Regions from separate parts of the Oceanobacillus sp. FSL W7-1309 genome, predicted to be linked through region 2. Evidence: riboswitches for the same ligand, from Rfam matches in the RefSeq annotation. Region 2 holds a riboswitch; each other region holds the start of a gene.
What was found. Region 2 has a riboswitch for preQ1 ahead of NST46_RS09135 (QueT transporter family protein). Riboswitches for the same ligand answer to the same signal wherever they lie in the genome.
Positions count from the first base shown of each region.

Region 1: another riboswitch for preQ1. It lies ahead of queD (6-carboxytetrahydropterin synthase QueD); the one in region 2 lies ahead of NST46_RS09135 (QueT transporter family protein).
Region 3: another riboswitch for preQ1. It lies ahead of queC (7-cyano-7-deazaguanine synthase QueC); the one in region 2 lies ahead of NST46_RS09135 (QueT transporter family protein).
Region 4: another riboswitch for preQ1. It lies ahead of queF (preQ(1) synthase); the one in region 2 lies ahead of NST46_RS09135 (QueT transporter family protein).

Region 1 covers NZ_JBBOBX010000002.1:1,628,801-1,634,148, reverse strand. The annotation lists gene NST46_RS20725 (HIT family protein) at 1-194, shown strand, start outside; gene NST46_RS20720 (hypothetical protein) at 702-965, shown strand; PreQ1 riboswitch class I at 1,153-1,199, shown strand; gene queD (6-carboxytetrahydropterin synthase QueD) at 1,288-1,722, shown strand; gene queE (7-carboxy-7-deazaguanine synthase QueE) at 1,719-2,444, shown strand; gene NST46_RS20705 (dipeptidase) at 2,656-4,026, shown strand; gene NST46_RS20700 ((S)-benzoin forming benzil reductase) at 4,119-4,862, shown strand; gene NST46_RS20695 (YjcZ family sporulation protein) at 4,955-5,092, shown strand.
Region 2 covers NZ_JBBOBX010000001.1:1,929,966-1,935,313, forward strand. The annotation lists gene metA (homoserine O-acetyltransferase MetA) at 184-1,092, shown strand; gene NST46_RS09130 (DUF3891 family protein) at 1,154-1,921, opposite strand; gene NST46_RS09135 (QueT transporter family protein) at 2,024-2,509, opposite strand; PreQ1 riboswitch class I at 2,518-2,562, opposite strand; gene NST46_RS09140 (cupin domain-containing protein) at 2,732-3,256, shown strand; gene NST46_RS09145 (hypothetical protein) at 3,420-3,668, opposite strand; gene NST46_RS09150 (DUF3189 family protein) at 3,705-4,211, opposite strand; gene nikR (nickel-responsive transcriptional regulator NikR) at 4,840-5,259, shown strand; gene NST46_RS09160 (ABC transporter substrate-binding protein) at 5,294-5,348, shown strand, end outside.
Region 3 covers NZ_JBBOBX010000002.1:1,794,361-1,799,708, reverse strand. The annotation lists gene NST46_RS21525 (GNAT family N-acetyltransferase) at 1-5, shown strand, start outside; gene NST46_RS21520 (phosphotransferase) at 243-1,034, shown strand; gene NST46_RS21515 (VUT family protein) at 1,339-1,881, opposite strand; gene queC (7-cyano-7-deazaguanine synthase QueC) at 1,884-2,543, opposite strand; PreQ1 riboswitch class I at 2,588-2,631, opposite strand; PreQ1 riboswitch class I at 2,875-2,921, opposite strand; gene NST46_RS21505 (TetR/AcrR family transcriptional regulator) at 3,386-3,982, opposite strand; gene NST46_RS21500 (hypothetical protein) at 4,074-4,613, shown strand; gene NST46_RS21495 (cupredoxin domain-containing protein) at 5,246-5,348, shown strand, end outside.
Region 4 covers NZ_JBBOBX010000001.1:2,507,541-2,512,888, forward strand. The annotation lists gene NST46_RS12110 (DUF2187 family protein) at 487-696, shown strand; gene NST46_RS12115 (LysR family transcriptional regulator) at 787-1,698, opposite strand; gene NST46_RS12120 (coenzyme F420-0:L-glutamate ligase) at 1,814-3,004, shown strand; gene NST46_RS12125 (zinc ribbon domain-containing protein YjdM) at 3,171-3,512, shown strand; PreQ1 riboswitch class I at 3,813-3,859, shown strand; gene queF (preQ(1) synthase) at 3,959-4,447, shown strand; gene NST46_RS12135 (hypothetical protein) at 4,590-4,874, opposite strand; gene NST46_RS12140 (MarR family winged helix-turn-helix transcriptional regulator) at 5,136-5,348, shown strand, end outside.

The sequences.
Region 1 (5,348 bases), on a different contig from region 2:
AGGTAAAAAAATACTTAGACAAAGAACACGAACCTCAAGGATATAATCTTGGTTGGAACTGTGGTGAAGTAGGTGGTCAGCATATTTTTCATGCCCATTTCCACATTATACCAAGATTTAAAGACGAACCACTTGCAGGTAAAGGAATAAGGCATATGGTTAAAAGTAAAGAAAATCTAAGGAAAAGTTATTAGGTTATGATGCAAATGGTAGCAATGGTACTAACGGTGTAGGTTTAGTGTAAAAGGACACCGGCTCTGTCTTATTGAAGTATAGTAATAGGTTTGTTAAAGATTTATTTTCGAAAAGAGGTTAGATTTTGGCTGTTTACCTATTCAAAAGATACTATTTTTCCAAATTAAAGATTAGTTTACCTATGGAAGAGGTGATAATCCGATGAATATTTTCATCATTGGTGGTGCCATTTTAGTAGTACTTTTCATAATTCTCCCGTTTTTTAACATTGAAAGTTTCTTCTTATTTGTTTTAATTGAATGGATTACTAAATTTGTTTTACCTTGGATAGCTTTGTATTGGCTAATCAGAGGTGTAAAGGCATTAGAGAAAAAATAAATAATTCTTATTGAACGATCTGTTGCTACTCTTCAATTAGAGAAGTGGCTTTTTATCGTTTGCGGGGCGGGGTTGTTAAGTAATTGAAAGGGATATACCTGAGGAATTTTTTAGAGGGAAGGGTAGTTTTGAAGGAAAATAAACAAGCTCTTTATTTCAATATGACTTTGGGAACAATCGGCATTATACTCGTTGCTATAGCTGCAATGAGGTATTTGATTAAAGAAAATGATAATTTAGGATATGCAATTATACTTTTTGGTTTTATATTAACAGTTAGTTATATAAATTACTTAGAAAAAAGAGCAGGGATAAGTAAAAAATTGAGTTGGATTAGAATTATTGTATCTTCAATTTTATTTCTTATTTTTACATATTTCTTATATTTTTAGCTGTCTATTATTATAGTAAACTGATGCAAACGTTAAACAAGACGATCATCGGTTATCGTCTTTTCCTTTGAAACGTTTTTTGCTATACCATGAATGAATTCATTTCTATGTTGACATGTATTCTTTAATCTTAAACAAAAGATATGGTAAAGTAAGATGGTAAGTGAATAATAGAATCTGCGTATTGGCAGGAGAGGTTCGAAATTCCATCCCTCTATAAAAAACTAAGGAGCATGGACAGCATCTTCTTAGTGTTGTCCTTTTTTTATTTGGATGGATACAAGCTCCCAAAGATACAAAATAAACGAAGGAGTGATGATTCATGATGCAACAGATTTATCCAGTTACAGAACATCCCTATGCATATGAACTAAATAAAGATTTTCAATTTGCCGCAGCTCATTATGTACCACATGAGGATGCTGGGAAATGCCAAAATATGCATGGGCATACCTATTTTACAAATGTCACCATTGCTGGAGACGAGCTTGATCACACAGGTTTTTTGGTAGATTTTAAAAAAATAAAAGATTTAATTCATAAGCGATTTGATCATCGTATGATGAACGAAGATACCAAATTCTCCGACCAGGACGCTGAATATTTTCCAACAACAGAAGTGGTTGCCCGTACTATATATGAAATCATTAAGGAATACCTAAACACCCTGTCGAATAACCCAACTTGTGTTCAGGTATATTTAAGGGAAACGCCCACAAGCTATTGTATTTACCGACCGAAGGAGAAAACATTATGAGAAAAATACCTGTACTTGAAATATTTGGTCCAACCATTCAAGGTGAAGGAATGGTCATTGGCCAAAAAACGATGTTTGTCAGAACGGCCGGCTGTGATTATTCCTGCTCATGGTGTGATTCGAAATTCACTTGGGACGGTTCAGAAAAGGAATCGATTCAAATGATGGAACCGCAGAAAATAGTGGATGCCTTATTTGAAAAGGGCGATGGAAGATTTCAGCATGTTACCATCTCTGGAGGGAATCCAGGATTATTGGCACAATTGAATACATTGGTAGATTTACTTCATGAAAATAAGGTGAAGGTTGCATTGGAAACACAAGGTAGCAGATGGCAGAAATGGTTTACAAAGATAGATGATCTGACGATTTCGCCTAAGCCACCGAGCTCTGGAATGACTACAAATTTTGAAACATTGGATTTTATCATCCGTTCATTAGAGGAAAAGCAACAAGGCAATTTCAGTTTAAAGGTGGTCATCTTTGAGAAAGGAGATTTGCAATATGCCATCAACATACACAAAAGGTATCCTGATGTAGAATTGTTTCTGCAAGTGGGTAATGATGATTTGGAAACAGTAGAACAGGATAAGTTGTTACCATATTTACTTGAAAAATACGAACGATTGGTTGACCTTGTAATGAATAATTCAGAATTGAACGACGTTCGGGTATTGCCACAGCTTCACACTTATTTATGGGGGAATAAACGTGGTGTTTGATATAAGTCCCTTTAAAGTCCATTTCCAATAGCGAATGTGAAACTTTAATAGGTGATCTTGAACTTAAGGGTGCAAATCTTGAATAAAGAATTGTACCCTTATTTATTAATATATATCTAAAACGAAACCCATTAGTTTGACGAACTATTCCTTTTCATTTCCGTTATGCTAAAATAAACTATATATCAATATGATAGGAGAGGAATGTCTAATGAGTGAAAAAGCATTATACTATTTGAAGGACAACCGAGAACGTCTGCTAACCAAATTGAGTGATTTCCTGGCGATTCCGAGTGTGAGTACGGATAGTGCATACAAAGGAGATGTAACTCGTGCGGCAGACTTTATTGTTACATACTTAAAAGAGATTGGTTTTGACAAGGTAGAAAAGCAGGAGACAGAAGGTCATCCACTTGTATATGCTGCGTACAATGGGGCGGGAGAAGATGCCCCAACAGTGCTTTTTTACGGGCACTATGATGTCCAGCCAGTAGACCCGATAGACCAATGGAAAAGTGATCCTTTTCAAGCAGAGGTAAGAGATGGTCGCCTTTATGCACGTGGTTCAAGTGATGATAAGGGACAAGTATTTATGCACTTGGCAGTTTTTGAGGCTTATATGAAAACCGAAGGAAAACTGCCGCTCAATGTAAAGGTATGCATTGAAGGGGAAGAAGAGATTGGCAGCGAGAATTTGTACAACATTTTACAAGAAAAGAAAGAGCAATTTCAAGCAGATTTTGCAGTTATCTCTGATTCCGGTATGGCGGCGAAAAATCAACCAACCATTCTATATGGGTTAAAAGGATTTACGGGCATTGAAATTACCGTAAATGGGCCCGATCATGATTTGCATTCCGGTATGTATGGTGGTGCAGTAAGAAACCCGATTATCGCATTAAGCCACATACTCGCATCAATGAAGGATGAAAATGAAGTAATCACAGTAGATGGTTTTTATGACGATGTAGAACCACTGAGTGGTGCTGAAAGGAAATTAATGGAACAAGCTCCAAGTGAGGATTTTGTTGAAGCAACTGGTATACCTGAGACGGTATCTGAAAAAGGGTATACGGCTAAAGAACACACGATGGGACGTCCGACATTTGAAATAAACGGAATCTATGGCGGATATCAAGGAGAAGGAACGAAAACTATAATTCCATCTTCTGCAACTGCAAAAATAACCTGTCGACTTGTTCCTGGACAAGATCCTGAAAAAATTCAGGAATTACTAGAAGCACATGTCAATAAAGTTGCTCCTGCAGGTGTAACACTAGAAGTGAAAAAAGAAAAACTATCTTCTAAAGCATATAAAGTAGAGCCGAACCATCCACTCATTAAAAAGGCTGCTGCCAGTTATACGAAAGCTTTTGATAAAGAAACAATTTTCATTCGCATGGGTGGTTCGATTCCTGTCGTAGAATGGATTGAGGAAATTTACGATATGCCAATTGTTTTATTAGGATTTGGAACACCAGAGGATCGCTTGCATTCACCAAATGAAAGCTTCCCGTTAGATAGCTTTGATAAAGGGATGGAAACACTCGTATACTACTGGGATGAAATTAATAAGGAATGATTAAAGTACCCCGTTTCTCCTTTTCGGATTCGGGGTAATTCTGTATTAAGATAAATAAAAATATGAAAAACCGTTAAAAGGAGAGAGTGGAAATGAAATATGCCATTGTTACCGGGGTCTCGAAAGGGCTTGGAGAATCGATTGCCAAGTTGTTTATTGATTTAAATATTCATGTAATTGGACTTTCTCGTAGTACGAATAATCAGTTAGAAAATCACGGAGATTTATTCACGCATATCTCTTGTGATCTGGCAAATATCAATACATTGGATTCAGTATGTGATGAAATTAGCGATGTTATTTTCTGGGAGGAAGCGACAACGGTTTATTTAGTAAATAACGCTGCTACGGTTGAGCCAATTGCTCAATCGATGCATATAAAGACTACAGATCTTACAAAACATGTGAATCTCAATACGATTGCTCCGATGGCAATAACAAATTATTTCCTAAAAAAGACAACGGAAAAAGGGGTTCAGTTAATTAGCGTTGTAATCACTTCTGGTGCAGCTGAAAAGCCATCTTATGGCTGGAGTGCTTACTGTTCAACTAAAGCGAGTGTGAACATGTATACGAAAACTGCTGCACTTGAACAGGAAGAATTGAAGAATGGTCATAAAATAATCGCGTTTAGTCCAGGAATTATGGATACAAACATGCAAGAGAAAATACGTTCAAGCTCTGAAGATGAATTTGCCGATGTGGAAAAGTTTAAAGAATTTAAGGATAATAACTTGCTAAAAGATACAGATTTAGTTGGTGGAGTAGTGGTTGATATTTTAACAGATGATGATGTGGAAAACGGAAAAATTTATCATGTGCGTGATTATGTATAAGTATTTTTAGAAAAAAAAATGAGTAAATAGCCCTCCCAATTTGATGAACGCAGCATAAAGTAAAGTAGTCTTGAAAATAGGGAGGGGAAAAAATGAGTAAAGATGTTGGAGGTAAAGAGTTCGGCTCTGGCGGTTTCGCCTTGTTAGTCGTATTATTTATTTTATTAATAATCATTGGCACTGCTTATACAGGCGGGGGCAATGGAGGCTATGGTGGCTACTGCTGCTAAGAAATAGAATACAATAAGATGAGGTGCTTTCGCATTTCGTCATCATAATAAAAATGCAGCAGTTATCCTGCTGCATTTTTATTTGGAATCAAATATGTTCCATGTTTTAAACTTTACATAATGGTTTACAATGACGTAAAGTGTGTGTCATGAATTTCATTTTGCGCATTTGTCCATTACGTTTGAATAATATAGTATAGTAGACTGTTACTGAAAGTAATTTTATTTTATGATAAAATTTATTTTGTATATTTCC
Region 2 (5,348 bases):
AATCCACGGTGAAATGCGATATCCCCTTACAAGCGCGCTCCACTCAATAAGGGAAAAGCTTTTTCCTCACCTAGTAAACGAAATTATCGAAATATAGCTAAACTTTTAACTTGAATTTTTTATTATAGGCTTTACAATGAATAATAACTTAACAGTATTTTTCCTGAGGGGGATAGAATAAAAATGCCAATTAGAATACCGGCACAATTGCCGGCGAAGGAGATTCTTGAGCAGGAGAATATATTTGTAATGGAAGAAGAGCGCGCGGTTACGCAGGATATTCGGCCACTTAATATATTAATTGTCAATTTGATGCCTGAAAAGCAAAAAACAGAAGCACATCTCCTTCGTTATCTTGGGAATACGCCAATCCAGGTAAACGTCTCATTTTTGAAGATGACGACACATGATTCAAAAAATACGAGTAAATATCATTTGGACACCTTTTATAAACCGTTTTCTGACATTAAAGAGAAGCGGTTCGATGGAATGATTATTACAGGATCGCCTGTTGAGCATCTTTCATTTGAAGAAGTGGATTACTGGGAAGAATTACAAGAGATTATGAATTGGTCAAAAGAAAATGTTACATCGACATTGCATATTTGCTGGGGTGCGCAGGCGGCTTTGTATCACCATTATGGGATTAATAAGCATGAATTACCGGAAAAATGCTTTGGTATTTTTGAACATGAGGTATTACACCGAAATGAGAATCTCGTGCGTGGATTTGATGATTATTTCCTTGCGCCACACTCTAGATATACCGATATTTCGTATGAGGAGATCGCAAACCATTCAAAACTGCAAATCCTGGCCCATTCCGATAAGGCAGGTATTTTCTTAATGTCCTCTAAAGACGGTAAGAATATAATGGCAACAGGTCATCTTGAATATAGTGCAAGTACATTGGCAGAAGAATATCATCGGGACCATCAGAGAGGTATTCTAACACAATTGCCAGAGAACTACTTCCCGAACGATGATCCAAATGAAAAGCCATTACATCGATGGAAAAGTCATTGTAGTTTATTGTTCTCGAATTGGCTGAATTATTATGTCTACCAAACAACACCATATGAATGGGATTAACCAAAGAAATTCGAGCTGAACATCCTCTGGAAGAGGCTAGCTGTTCAGCTCTTTTTGTTGGTTACAAAGTGGTGATCGTTACGTTCCATTCTTCAAAGGTTGCTTCCTCGTAGCTAGCGATTAATCCTTTAGCTGAAAGATCGGCTTTTGGTATTGCTTTTTGTTTAATAACGACGTCAAACGGCTGTTCAAATGGGAAGTCATCTAATACGACTGTGTTCTCATTTTTCCAGTGTAACTGTAAGTGTTCGTCGCAAAATTCGTGCAATGCTTGATTCATGGGAATCCCATCTTTAAAAAAGGAATGTCCGGCATTCATTGCATTACCCGGTTCATTCAAACAAAGATACAAAGAAAGGTTATCACTAAACTGAATAAGCCCATAATGAAAATTAAACAAACGTTTGTTGAATTCGTTTAAAGTGGCAATAATTGATTGCTGCCGTGTGTTTTCTGCTGTAACAAATTCCTGGGCTTCTAGAGAAGTATGATTTAAAAGGAAGCGTTTATAGTGTTCACTGCATAGAAGTGCAGCGTATGAATCTACTTGTTGGACCACATCAATCCCATGCTTATAAAGAACGATTTTCGGTAAGATCGGAAAATCGAAAAAAGAGTAGGGTATTGCTTCTTTGTCGTTCAGAAATGGCTGTTTGTCAAACTCCTTCCAGCCACAGTCATGCTGATATGCTGCGAATTCAACCGAGCTTCGTAAACCGTCTCCTAAAAAGTAATCTTTCTTCCATTGTTTCACAATATCACCGGAAATAGCTGCATGGTGATCCTGCTGAATCAATATTAATTCTTGATTGCGTTCTCGAACAATCATGCTATCCATCCTTTCCGATTTTACGTAACCTAAGTATAAGCAAAATCTGTGGATGATGGAAATAAAATAACCTCCTCATTCGTGAACGAACGAGGAGGTTATTTACATTAGACGATTAAATTTTAATCGCTTATTCAGGGCATATATAATTGGGATACCGATAGCTAATACAACGAACTCACCGACGGCTGTTGTATACCAGGTCAACAGGAACGGAAATTGTAAAGCAAGCTTCAATTCAAATGCAATAATGAACATATTGAATGTAAAGACAATGGTATTCGCAGCAAGCAGCACCCATATATTTTTTATATATTTTGCTAGTAGAATGATAATAGCTAATGAAATTGCAGAGTGTGCTACACCAAAGACTAAATCAAACCAACCTAAAGGTGAAAATAATAGGTTATATAAAAATACCCCTATTACAATTCCAAAGAAGTAGCGCTTATCAAATACAATAAGATGGTTAAATACTTCAGAAATGCGGAATTGGATATTTGTAAATCCGAATGGAACAATGAGTGCGGATACAGCAATATATAAAGCAGCTATTAACGCATTCACCACAAGAGTTCTTACTTTCATGTTAATCTCTCTCCTTAGTTTTTTATCGTGGGATGGTTTCGAACCACGTGAAACATATGCTATCATACCAGTGTTTATAAGCCTTTGTAAATACTAATGTATAAAAATTATTTATGGGAAATAATTAAATAACTTTAAAACGGATGTTTTTATTCATATAGGCACGTTACTTAAACATGCCTCATACAATAAATTTGGAATAGAATGAAGGGAATGAGTAAAGTGTACTATTTTTATCCGTATCCTCTGCCTTACTTTACGAACATACCGCATTATCCTTACGAAAGGCCGTTTTATTATGGAAGTCTAATGAATGAACAATTACAAAAAAAAGAAGATTTCCGAGTGAAGGATTATGGACCACAACCGTTTGTTATAAATATTAATAAGGCTACACGAAATAATAATACGTATCGTACTGCTATATGGACAGGAGAGCACATGCAAGTCACATTAATGAGTATTCATGTTGGTGATGATATTGGTTTAGAAATACATCCGGATACCGATCAATTCCTGCGAATAGAGCAAGGACAGGGGATTGTAAGAATGGGGAAAAGCAGTAATAACTTGAATTTTGAAAGAAGAGTATACGACGATACAGCAATTATGGTGCCTGCTGGAACATGGCATAATGTAATCAATACAGGCAATATTCCATTAAAGCTTTATACAATATATGCCCCCCCACATCATCCACATGGCACTGTTGAGACAACTAAAGCGGAGGCAATGCTGGAAGAATAGCACGCTGTTATGCCGCAGTATATTTCGTATTATTTTATTTGCCACTAGATGTTGGTTGTTGTTTAGAACGAAGTTTATTTAGCGGGATGGATAGTTTCAATCTTTAAAGAACTGTTTACGCCTATGGGGACTTAGACTTTCTCTTTCTATATTTAAAAGCTAATCAAGTAGTTTTCAATGAAGAATAGGTACCTACTGCCGCAGCACCATAAAAAGCCCCCATAAATATACCAGCCCATAAATCTCCTCTATGACTAATAAAGATGGAAATAATAAACCCAATAATGCTTGCTATGGTAGGAAAGTATTGACGTGGAACAGGAAATACTTTAAAACATTGGGTTAATAACACGACAGCTGGTACAGCAATAACTCCGTCCCAGAAATTTGTGTGAATGGTTGGGTAGTCCATGAGAATCGATTCCTTTCATGTTAAATACTAGAATCATTAATTGAACGATTTATTTTCTAAAACAACAATTTTACTATTTCTAGAAATACTTGCTTTCTTGGTCTGTTCAACTAATCGATTAATCTGATTACAGCACTGTTTAGCACCTGCTATAAGTAATGGAACGCCGATAAAGTCAATGTGTAGACCTCTAGAGAAAAATCCTCCAATTGATATAGCTATAGGTACGGTCGGTGAAGTGTTGGATATTACTATTTTTTCATTAAAATTATATTTTTCCTGTAATAGCTCAATAAGATTTTGTATTGCTGGCACAACATATTTATTATCTTTTCTGCCTATGGTATAAACAGCATTTCCATCTTCATCTAATCCATGAAATATTAATTTTCCAAGATCGTGTTTTGTTAATTTGTTAAAATAATCTACACTCATAATCTCCTCTTTTGTAAGAACTTTGTCAGTCGGGATTTTTTTTAGATGATATGCTGCTGCAAGAGAAGTTGTATGTGTTCCACCATAGTCATTGTATATAAATATCACGATAATCATCCTCCACTACTATTGTGACCAAGTTCGTCTTTTTTAGCAGATAAGAATGTAAACTTTCATATGCTGCATAAGTGCAACTAGGCATTCGTCTAAAGCCTTGTTTTACTTCAAAGCATAAGAGAATGCATCATACACTTTCTAAGAATCCCATTAACGAATGCCAAGTTTTGTAATAAAAGAGTAGAGATGTAGGTTTTTAACAAATTTACATTAATTGCATAAAGTTAATAAAATGATTGATTATTATCACATGTCACCTCCTTTAATCTACTTAAAGGAGGGTTATTTATATTTAGAGAATAGACCAAATGGAAGGCAACTGATTAAAAAGAAAAGCTAAGCCTAATCGAAAAAAATGAGTGGCATAGTAACACTTTTTTATGTAAACATAACACCATTAAAATGGAAAATACATTACGTAATCATAATGTATTTATTGACTACATCATTCCAAAATGATAAATTAGAATAGCTATTAAGTCGCGTGAAAAGTGCGATTTTTTTCGTTGTATCAGTGTTACGAATTTTCAAATTCGTGTTACTGACATGTAGGAATACAATTAGAGTAAAAGTAATTTTTTAATTGATGTAATCAAGGTGAGCAGTTAAGGAGGAAATCATGGACGACTCTTCATTAAAAAGGTTTAGTGTGTCAATGGAAGGGCATTTGCTTGGGAAATTTGATGATTTAGTGAAACAAAGAGGGTATGAAAACCGATCGGAAGCAGTTCGTGACCTGGTTCGGGATGCATTAACACAGCACTCATGGGAGCAGGATGAACAAATTGTTGCTGGGAGTGTTCTTTTATTTTATAATCACCATCAGCGAAATTTAGTAGATGAGCTTACAAAGATTCAGCACCGTATGCATGATAATATCTTAGCAACGACACATTTTCATCTGAATCAAGCGAGCTGTTTAGAGTTGATTATCGTAAAAGGAAAAGCGAAAGACATCCAACAGCTAAGCAATCAGCTGACAAGTATAAAGGGTGTCGACTACGGTAAGTTTACATTAGCTCCTGTGGAGCGAATCTAATTTTGGATATTAAATGAAAATCGGAGTGAAATAAATGAATAAAAAAATAATCGGAATTAGCTTGTTGACTATGTTTATTTTTACTATCT
Region 3 (5,348 bases), on a different contig from region 2:
AGTGATTTTAAATAGCAAAGATAATTTTTCTATAGTTTATTTTAATTTATATAGTACTTTTTCAACTATAGCGTGCAAGAGTACAAAAACGATCCTAGAACAATCACCATGTTTAAAATCTTTATTTTGAATGTTGCGTTATTATTAAAGGTGGAGTTAATAAACGAAAGAGGTAGGACTATTGGAAATCAGGATTTGTTTTGAGAATGTCTAGTTGTCCCAATAATGGAGGGGGTTCTCAGGTGTCAAATTATGAAAACGAAGAAATGCTAACTGGAGGGAACGTCTCAAAAGTATATCGTTCAGGGGATACTGTTCGACGAGAATTAAAGCGAGAAAGCACTAAAACTCACAAGATATTAAAGCATTTGGAAAACAAAGGATTCAGCTATGCACCAACGTTTCTAGGTATTGATGAAAAAGGTAGAGAGATATTATCATTTATTGAAGGAGAAGCTGGCAACTATCCTTTAAAAAAATACATGTGGTCTAATGATGTTTTAAAGGAAATAGCGAAAATGCTTCGTCATTATCATGATGCCGTGAGTGATTTTTTAATTGAAGCGAGTTGGCAATCAATAGATAATACCCCCCAACCATTTGAGGTACTATGCCATAATGATTTTGCAATATACAACATTATTTTTAATCATAAAAGACCAGTAGGTATTATTGATTTTGACCTTGTTGGTCCTGGTCCAAAACTTTGGGACATAGCCTATACTCTTTACACGTGTATCCCATTAAGTAGATTTTACTATTCTGAAGCAGGTGAGGCAGTTCATTATAATTCCTCACTGCATGCCGATCGTATAAAACAAAGAATTACACTGTTTTTTGAATCCTATGGTGAAGGAATTGAGGAAGGTTATCTGGAAATGGTATTACTACGATTAGAGGGGTTATGTCAAACAATAAGAAGAAAAGCCAAAGAAGGCGATATTTCTTTTCAAAAAATGATAGAAGCAGGGCATCTTGAACATTATCATAATGATATTAAATTTATTCGTGAAAATGGAAAGGAGTGGATTTAAGAGGAATTTTTTTGAACTAACGAGGTTTCTTTAGCTTCATAAGAAATTGTTGTATGAATAAATAACGGTACTTCCTAAATGACAATGCAATTGACATCGATTTGTCTGTGCGTAATAGCTATATATTATCTGAAAAGAACTTTAATATTTTGATGGCAAAACAGCCTGAATTAGCTATTAAACATTGAGATAACAGCCCAAATGACGTAGCCAATTCATACGTCATTTGGGCAATTTCATTTTATATGATATGGCACCTCAAAATATATTCCTTTGAAACTCCTAACCCCCTGTTTACGTGAATTTAGCTTGCTGTTACCCTTCTTGCTCTCATCACATACACTTGATTTAGTGCCAGAGCTCCAATCAGCTGAATAACGGTTTTCGCAATTACCTGGCCTGTAATTGCTGCTGGAACGGCCCCCCAAGGGATAAAACCTGCACCTAGTGGACTTAATCCAACAATTACGAAAACAACGGAATCTAGTAATCCACCAACAATTCCGCTATAAAATACGCGCCATGCGATTGGCAGTTTTAACCTCGTATAAATCTCTGTATCTGCCGTTTCAGAAATAATAAAGGATAGGGCGGAAGCTGCAACAATCATTAATGTATCTCCCAGTAAAGAGGAGACCACACCGGATAATATCAATGCGGTAAGAATGAATAAATAGGTCTTTGCTCTTCCGTACTTGTTTTGCACCAAGTCACGAAAGATAAATGTCGCACCGATTAGAAATGTTCCCATAGGAATAATAAATATACCAATCTCTAAAGGCATCATTGCCGCAGTAATAACATTAGCCGTGACAATTGAAATTAAATAAAAGAATACACGTAACATATTTATTTCTCTCCCTTTTTCAGCAAGTATTGCTCTAACCCATTATTTCGAAGCTTGCAAGCTGGACATGCTCCACAGCCATCAGCCTTTACACCGTTATAGCAAGTCAGTGTCTTTTCCCGAATGACATTCAATACGCCTAACTCATCTGAAAGCCCCCAGACTTCCTCTTTATCCAACCACATTAGCGGTGTATGGATTACAAACGGTTCATCAATCGCCAGATTTAGCGTTACATTTAATGACTTGATAAAACTATCTCGACAATCTGGATAACCACTAAAATCCGTTTCACTAACCCCTGTCACTAAATGCTTAGCACCAACTTGTTTTGCCAACACACCAGCGAAGGATAGAAAAAGTAAATTTCTTCCTGGTACAAAAGTGTTTGGTAGCTCCGTTTCATCTCCATCAGCTACCTCAATATCGTTTCGCGTTAAGGCATTTGGTGCAAGTTGATGAAGCAGCGACATATCTAAAATATGATGTTTTACACCAACGTCTTCTGCAATCTCTTTCGCACATTCAATTTCTAATTTATGGCGTTGCCCATAATCAAACGTAACTGTTTCAACTTCTCTAAATTGTTCCATTGCCCAGAATAAACAGGTCGTGCTATCCTGTCCTCCGCTAAAGACAACAATGGCTTTATCTTTTTTCATGTAAAAACTCCTTTTAAAAAGAAAATACAGCACTAAGAAAGGCTGTTTTCTTAGTTTTTTTAAGAGGGTAGCTAAAAACCTCTTTTTATTCGTTTTAAAGATTATATTCTTCTCGGAATATGTATGACCATACCTTTGTATAACCTAGATTTTAAACAGGAAAGGACCAGTCGAAATACTTGTTTGTCTAATTCTTTTAACTCCTATATATGCCTATTTCCAGACATGAAAAAACCTCCCCGTATTTTTCAAAAACACTAAGAGAGGCTATAGCAAACTACGATTTTAACAAAAAAAGCCACATCCAATATGGACATGGCTAATCGTCAATGTATCCATAGTTTTTTATAGAGGGTATCAGCTATGAACCTCTTCCGATTCTGTGTTTCATTCCTAATTATCATAGCTGAGAAAGCGGAGGGTGTCAATATGGTTGGTTGAGGTGAGCACTATTAGTAGGGTGAAATTGCTAAAAAGCTGTCCCGTTGCTTACACCTTCCCAACAAACTTAACAGAAGCAATATGCGTTCGCGATAACTGAATAACTTCTTTAATAAATGCTTCCTGAGAAATCTTAAAACCTGTATTAATCCAATGGGCTACTGTAACGTTTGCTGAATGGAGAAAAACAGTAGCAGTTGACTTGAGTGGTGATCAGCATGAGTGAATATACATAGTGATGTTTAATAGTTCTTTAGGTTAAGATATAAGAATACATGCCGATTGATATAATCCAAAAAGCTGATGATACCTGGCGATAGCATTCGTTATCGTCGTAACAGTTCATCAGCTTTTTACGGTTTAGGCGGTATTGTAATAAATAAACTAACGCATTGAATAACTTATTTGCAAAGTGATTGAAGGTGATAGTTTAAAGTCTGGATCATTTTTTCTTGAGTAAGTTGCTTCGAATTCAATACGTGATGCATAGCCATACCGTCAACGATTGCATGAAGCCTGTTTACTTCCATATTGAGATCAAGTTCGTCCTTTGCAAATTGTAATAATTGCAAGGTCTCTATGACTTTCTTAAATCCTTGATGCATGTCGTTGTACATTTTATTGCTCAGTTCATGGAGGGTGTTATCGACAAGTACTTTTGCAGAAAAAGCCAGCCATACCTCCATTTCTATCTTTCGCTCATCATCGATGGGTAGAACTTCACACACACCATCTGCAATAAATTCCAACGATACCGGACCCTTTGGAAATTTTCTTGTTTTTACCCGTTGCTTGACACGATCTGAAACCAATTCCATGGAAAAGCGCAGCAATTCTGACTGTGATGCAAAATAGTGTCTTACTGCACCAACGGACAGTCCAGTAGTCTCGGCAATTTTCCTTACTGTTGCTTGTTCGATTCCCTCCTCTACAATGACTTTCCATGTAGCTTCTGCGATCTGAATTTTTCGTTTATAATGATCAACTATTTTTGGCATATTTTTATTTTAACACACTTGTATTAAATAAACCATTCTGTTATTATTTTAATGCAAACGTATTAAATAAAATGTAGAGGAAGTGTTCCTGTTGATTGGTTGGTTGATTATAGCCTGTGAGATTGGATTTTGGGTGTTTGTTTTAGCTGGATTGACATCTAGATATATTTTTAAGAAAAAGCGATTGGGAACATTTTTACTCATTTGTTCACCAATTGTCGACCTCATATTGCTTATTGTAACTGTATTTGATTTGAAAAATGGAGCAGTTGCGACTATCTTCCATGGAATTGCTGCGATTTATATTGGAGTAAGTGTAGCCTTTGGCCATCAAATGATTAAATGGGCGGATGCGCGTTTTAGTTATCGATTCGGAAATGGTAATGAACCGATGAAAATAAAATATGGAAAAGCACATGCCAGAAAAGAACGGGAGGGATGGTATCGTCATTTGTTGTCCTGGTTAATCGGTGGGGGAATATTAGTGGGTATTATTCTTTATATCAACGATCATTCACAGACTCAAGTATTGTTACGTACCATACAGTTCTGGACGCTGGTTTTGGTCATTGATTTTATAATAAGTATCAGCTATACGTTATTCCCGAAAAAGCAAAAAGGCACAATGTAAAAAATATTTCGACTGAATTGTAAGAAAGCAGTACTTGGCTATTTGTTTTTACAATTATGATTGCCGTTAATCCAATGAATAAAATTACTTTTAAAGGTGGATGTCTGTGGATATCAATCTATTAATTTGGTCCTTTTTAATCATCTTCATGCTTCATAATTTTGAAGAAATTATCCTGATTGAAAGATGGTAAAAAAACATACCCAGTTGTCCGTGAGCGAATAATTCCGTTCGTCAAAAGAGAGATCGATCAATTCGAAACAATGACTGCAGCTCGTTTTTCCTTGGTTGTGGGTATACTCTTTATTCTCGCATCTGCTTTAATAACAATAACAACCAATCAATATTACTTATTCCTAGGGTAGGGATCAACATTATTTTTGCTTTAAATATCTTTATCTATCCCCTTCAGGCATTTGTATTAAAATGTTATGTTCCAGAATTATGGACAACAATATTACTTATTATTCCATACAACATTATCTTTTTTCACGAACTGTATCATAAAGAAATCCATTTTAAATTTTATTGCTCTTTTTAAAATCCCTAAATACCATTCATGTTTCCTAAAATAAATATCCTAATAATTTGTAATAACTTGAAGAAAATAGTGTAAGGAAAGGAGGGATTATATGTCTATCAAAAAATCCTTAGCTGGATTACTTGCGTTAATGATGGTTATGTCTATTTCAGTGCCACTCCATGTGTTTGCAGCAAGCGGGGCTGGAACAGAGC
Region 4 (5,348 bases), 580 kb from region 2:
AGCAAATTTCCAACGTCACACACTTCCTCTCTCTTAAGGAAATTCCAGTTTGAAATGAATGATACACTATATACTACCCTAAATTGCAACCATGACAAACAGGTATAAGTTAACAATGTGATGAAAATTATTGCAAGTTAATGATGGATGTTTCAATGGTATAACAGAATAGGAAGAGTTAGGAATGGGAGGAAATATATGGTCAGTAACAAATGGAATTTAGAATTTAAAGCGTTTTTAATAAAAAAATAAATTTAGTAACTTGACAGATGGGATATAACATGATAAACGTGTAGAGGATAATCTTTAATGGCAAGATTATATGGTTGTCGCAATATCGAAACCTAATTATATTAAATAAAGTAGGTTTCAATTAAAATTAAGTGAAGTTACTGTAAATATATTGTAAGATTAGCTTGAGTGTTAAAATAAGGTAAATACAATGCACTGCCGATTAATTTAGTTGGTTTAGAGGAGGAATTGGACATGTCAGAAGAGAATAAAACAGCAAATGTTGATAAGAAGGTAAGCGAAGGGGATAAAATCCAAATCGTAAAAGGTGAACAAAAGGGAAAAACCGGAGAGGTCCTCATGATTCGTGAAAACTCTGTAATCGTTAAAATTGGTGATCATAAAGGAACTGGAGAACCAATTAAAACAGTTGTAAACCATAAAAATTATAAACGGATGAAATAAGTATTGGTTGAAAAATATTCTAATAACTAAAGATTAACTGAAAGTGGATCGTAATAAATACAACGATCCACTTTCAGTTAATGCGCCCGCTTAGAGGGAAAGAGCCCTATTTCCAATTGAATCCCCTTGGATAATTTTTACAAACCTTGTCGAAGCAGGAGAAAGTGGAACACTCTTTAAGAAACAGATTCCAATACTTCTTTTCGGTATCTCTTCTTCTAATTTCACTTCATATAATAAACCGCTATTCAAATAACTAAAGGAAAATTCTCTTGTTACACATGCGATCCCTAAATTTATTTTGGCGAATTCCAATAACAAATTATACGAGCCTAATTCCATTTCAGGAGCGATTGTTATTCCTTTTGATTTCAACTGATTTTCTACATATCTTCTTGAATTAGACTTTGGTTCGAGAAATATTAAAGGGAGCTTTACTAATTCTTTGAAGCTCAAGGGCTTGGATAAAATATATTTAAACTTTTCCCCGCAAACAAAGATGTCATGGGTATCCATACAAGGGATTTGCTCAAATGTTGGATCGTTCAGCGGGAAATTACAAAGAATAATGTCGACTTCTCCTGACTTTAAAGCTGAAGAAAGCTCTAAAGTCGTTCCGTTAACAATATGAAATTTAATTTTAGGATACTTATGACGAAAATCTTCTAAATATGGAAGTAAGAAATGCTGGGAAATTGTATCCCCCACTCCGATCTTTAACTCTCCTGTTGTTAAATTTTTAAATTCTAATATTTTTTCCTCTCCAGCATCAATTAAATTAATTGCGGAATTTGCGTATTCGAATAAAAGCTCGCCTTCAAGTGTCAATGTTACGCCTTTGGGTGTTCTCTTGAAAAGTCGGGTATCCAAATCTCTTTCTAACTGCATAATTGCCTGACTTACAGCTGGCTGTGTCATATAAAGACTTTCAGCTGCCTTCGAGAAACTATTCGTTTTTCCTACTTTGCAAAATATCTTATATAAATCTAATTTGCTAGCCATATAAGTGCTCCTTATATCTGATATTAGTTATATTCATTTTACTTATATCATTAATACCATGTATATTACAAGTAAAGAGATACATAATGACATTAACATTGAAGGAGCGATTCGATTGGAAAGAGTAGTTGGAACTGTAGTTAGAGGTCTTCGCTGTCCGATTATCAATCAAGGTGATCAAATAGAGGAAATCGTTGTTGATAGTGTGTTACATGCTGCAGAAACAGAAAAAATTCAAATTAATGATAAAGATATAGTTGCTTTGACAGAATCAATTGTTGCTCGTGCACAAGGAAACTACGCTACAATTGAAGCCATAGCGAACGATGTCCACGCGAAATTTGGAGATGATACTGTGGGTGTTATCTTCCCAATCCTAAGTAGAAATCGCTTTGCAAATATTCTTCGCGGAATTGCAAAAGGTGCAAAAAAGATTGTGTTAATGCTCAGCTATCCGTCAGATGAGGTTGGGAATCACTTAGTGAGTATTGATATGCTTGATGAAAAAGGAGTTAATCCTTGGACAGATGTTTTAACAGAAAAACAATTCCGTGATTACTTTGGATATTTGAAGCATACATTTACTGGTGTAGATTATATTGAGTATTATAAATCACTTATTGAGGAATTTGGGGTTGAATGTGAGGTTATCTTTTCGAACAATCCGAAGTCAATTCTAGATTATACAAAGAGTGTGCTTGCTTGTGATATTCATACGAGATTCAGAACGAAAAGAATTTTGGAAGCAAATGGTGGGGAGAAGGTTTATAGCCTTAATAATATCCTGGCAGAGCCAATTGATGGCAGTGGATATAATGAGGAATATGGACTGTTGGGTTCAAACAAATCAACAGAAGATAAGGTAAAGCTTTTCCCGCGTAATTGCCAGCCGACAGTGGACAGAATTCAAAGTATGCTGCAAGAGAAAACAGGAAAAAATGTGGAAGTAATGATTTATGGAGACGGAGCATTTAAAGATCCTGTAGGTAAAATTTGGGAACTCGCAGATCCAGTAGTATCTCCTGCTTTTACAGCTGGACTTGAGGGAACACCGAATGAAGTAAAATTAAAATATCTTGCAGATAATAATTTTTCCGATTTGAAAGGCGAGGAACTGCAGCAAGCAATCTCAAAATTTATTAATGAAAAAGATGAGGATCTTGTTGGAGCGATGGAAGCACAAGGGACAACTCCGAGAAAGCTTACGGACTTAATTGGTTCTCTTGCTGACTTGACTTCAGGAAGTGGCGACAAAGGTACGCCGATTGTCTTTATCCAAGGATATTTTGATAATTATACGAAATAGGGATTTTAGTAAGCAATGCTGGTTATTTTCTGGCATTGCTTGTTTTAGTTTGAACATCATTTAAAGTAGATTCGCGGAACTTTTATAATACAATTCGGGGAAGGTTGTTAATGCAAGACGTATATGGCATGATAAGAGCATATATAATGGATGGAGGAAGCATGTGATGAATGAAGTACCAAACTGTCCGAAGTGTAATTCGGAGTATACATATGAAGATGGAAATCTATTTATATGTCCAGAGTGTGTGCATGAATGGACTATAGAATCAGGTAAGGAAAACAATGAAGATGAGCATGTGATTCGAGATGTAAACGGAAATGTCCTAAAAGACGGGGATACAATCACTGTAATTAAAGATTTGAAAATAAAGGGAAGTTCATCTGTTGTAAAGGTAGGGACGAAAGTGAAGAATATTCGATTAGTTGATGGCGATCATGATATTGACTGTAAAATCGATGGCTTTGGAGCAATGAAGCTGAAATCTGAATTTGTTAAAAAAGTTTAGATGTTTAGGCTTTGAAAAAGGCATGATGTTTAAAATAAATTGCTTATATGAAGATAAAAAGGACTTAGCTTTTACTGCTAGATTCAAGCATTGAGTCAAGTCCTTTTACCAGGTTTTTCATGATCGATGCTAGCATCGTTGATATAGATGTCGTTGCACAGATAAGGGTGCTTTTCTTTTATAACACCTATTGACAGAAAAGTCTATGTAAATGGAAAATTTTACTTAAAACTACCTCTTATGCTGTTTTGTGTAAATTGACATATATATAATTCATCTATATAATAAACTCGTAAATATGCGAAAGAGGTTCTTAGCTTTAACCCTCTATAAAAAACTAAGGAAAGTGATGCGATTAAAGTCGTGTGCCTTAGGGGTACACGGCTTTTTTTGGTAGGTCTGCAAGGTAGATTTTTATCTGAAAACAAATAAGTGGAGGGAATTACATGAAGGAACAAGATTTGTCAGGATTGACTTTACTAGGAAACCAAGGAACATCCTATGTATATGAATATAATCCAGAAGTGCTGGAGGCATTTGAAAATAACCATCAAGATCGGGATTATTTTGTAAAATTAAATTTTCCAGAGTTTACGACGTTATGTCCGATGACAGGGCAACCTGATTTTGCAACGATTTATATTAGTTACATACCTGATGTAAAAATGGTAGAGAGTAAATCGCTCAAACTGTATTTATTCAGCTATCGCAACCATGGCGGATTTCATGAGGATAGTGTAAATGTTATAATGAACGATTTAATTAAGCTAATGGATCCGCGATATATTGAAGTATGGGGGAAGTTCACGCCGCGTGGTGGTATTTCCATTGACCCGTATTGCAACTATGGTAAACCTGGAACGAAATATGAACAAATGGCAGAGCACCGGATGATGAACCATGATATGTATCCTGAAAAGGTTGATAATCGTTAAAATTAGGTAGGATCTAGGATTGTCATTAAATATATTCAATGCTTTGTTAAGATAGTATGGGGGATTCGTCAAATCGAAGAGTGATGACGAATCCCTTATTTGTTTGCGTTTATTTAACTTAATCTTAGGATAAGGGTTTTCATTAAAAGTTTCTATTTTCTTGACGATCTACCTTTTGAAGCTGCTGCCTTAAATTATGCAGCAATTCCTGTGTTTGTTGAAATTGAGGGTTCTGCAGGGCTTGCTCTCCGTATTGGTTCTGTGCTTGCTGCAATACATCTTCAGCCCGCTGCAGCTGCTCAGTAGCTTGTTCGTATTGCTGATGGTCTACGCTTGCATGATCTTTTGCTGATTGGATCGATTCCATGGACTGGTGGACAAGTTGAGTAGCTTGTTGAATCTGGTCGTGTGGGTTATGTTGAACCATAAAAAAGCCTCCATTCTTTTGTTTAAAAGTACCATAAACTTGGTTAAACCATTGTTGTTATATTTCCAAAGAAAGTTTGTATTATGTATGGAAGACAGTTAAAAAGGTGGACGTTAGGGATAAATAATTGAAATGAGAAGAGCAATCATTATCTGTATTTCGATTATCCAATTAAAAAATAATGAACATCCCCATCTGCCCTAGACTTTTATGTTAAAATGGTATATAGTTACTTAGGTAACTTTTTAGGAGGGGTTTGAATTGTCCCAACGATTTTTTCAATTAAACATGCAATTTACAAGAACGTTTAGGAAAAAATTGAATGAGCATCTAGTTGAAGTAGGTTTATATTATTCCCAATGGAGCATTGTTTATTATTTAAAGCAGTGCGGATCGGCTACTCTTGTAGAGATAACGAATTATTTGGATGTTGAGAAGCCGACGATATCTCGTACTGTCAAACGGCTGGAGGAA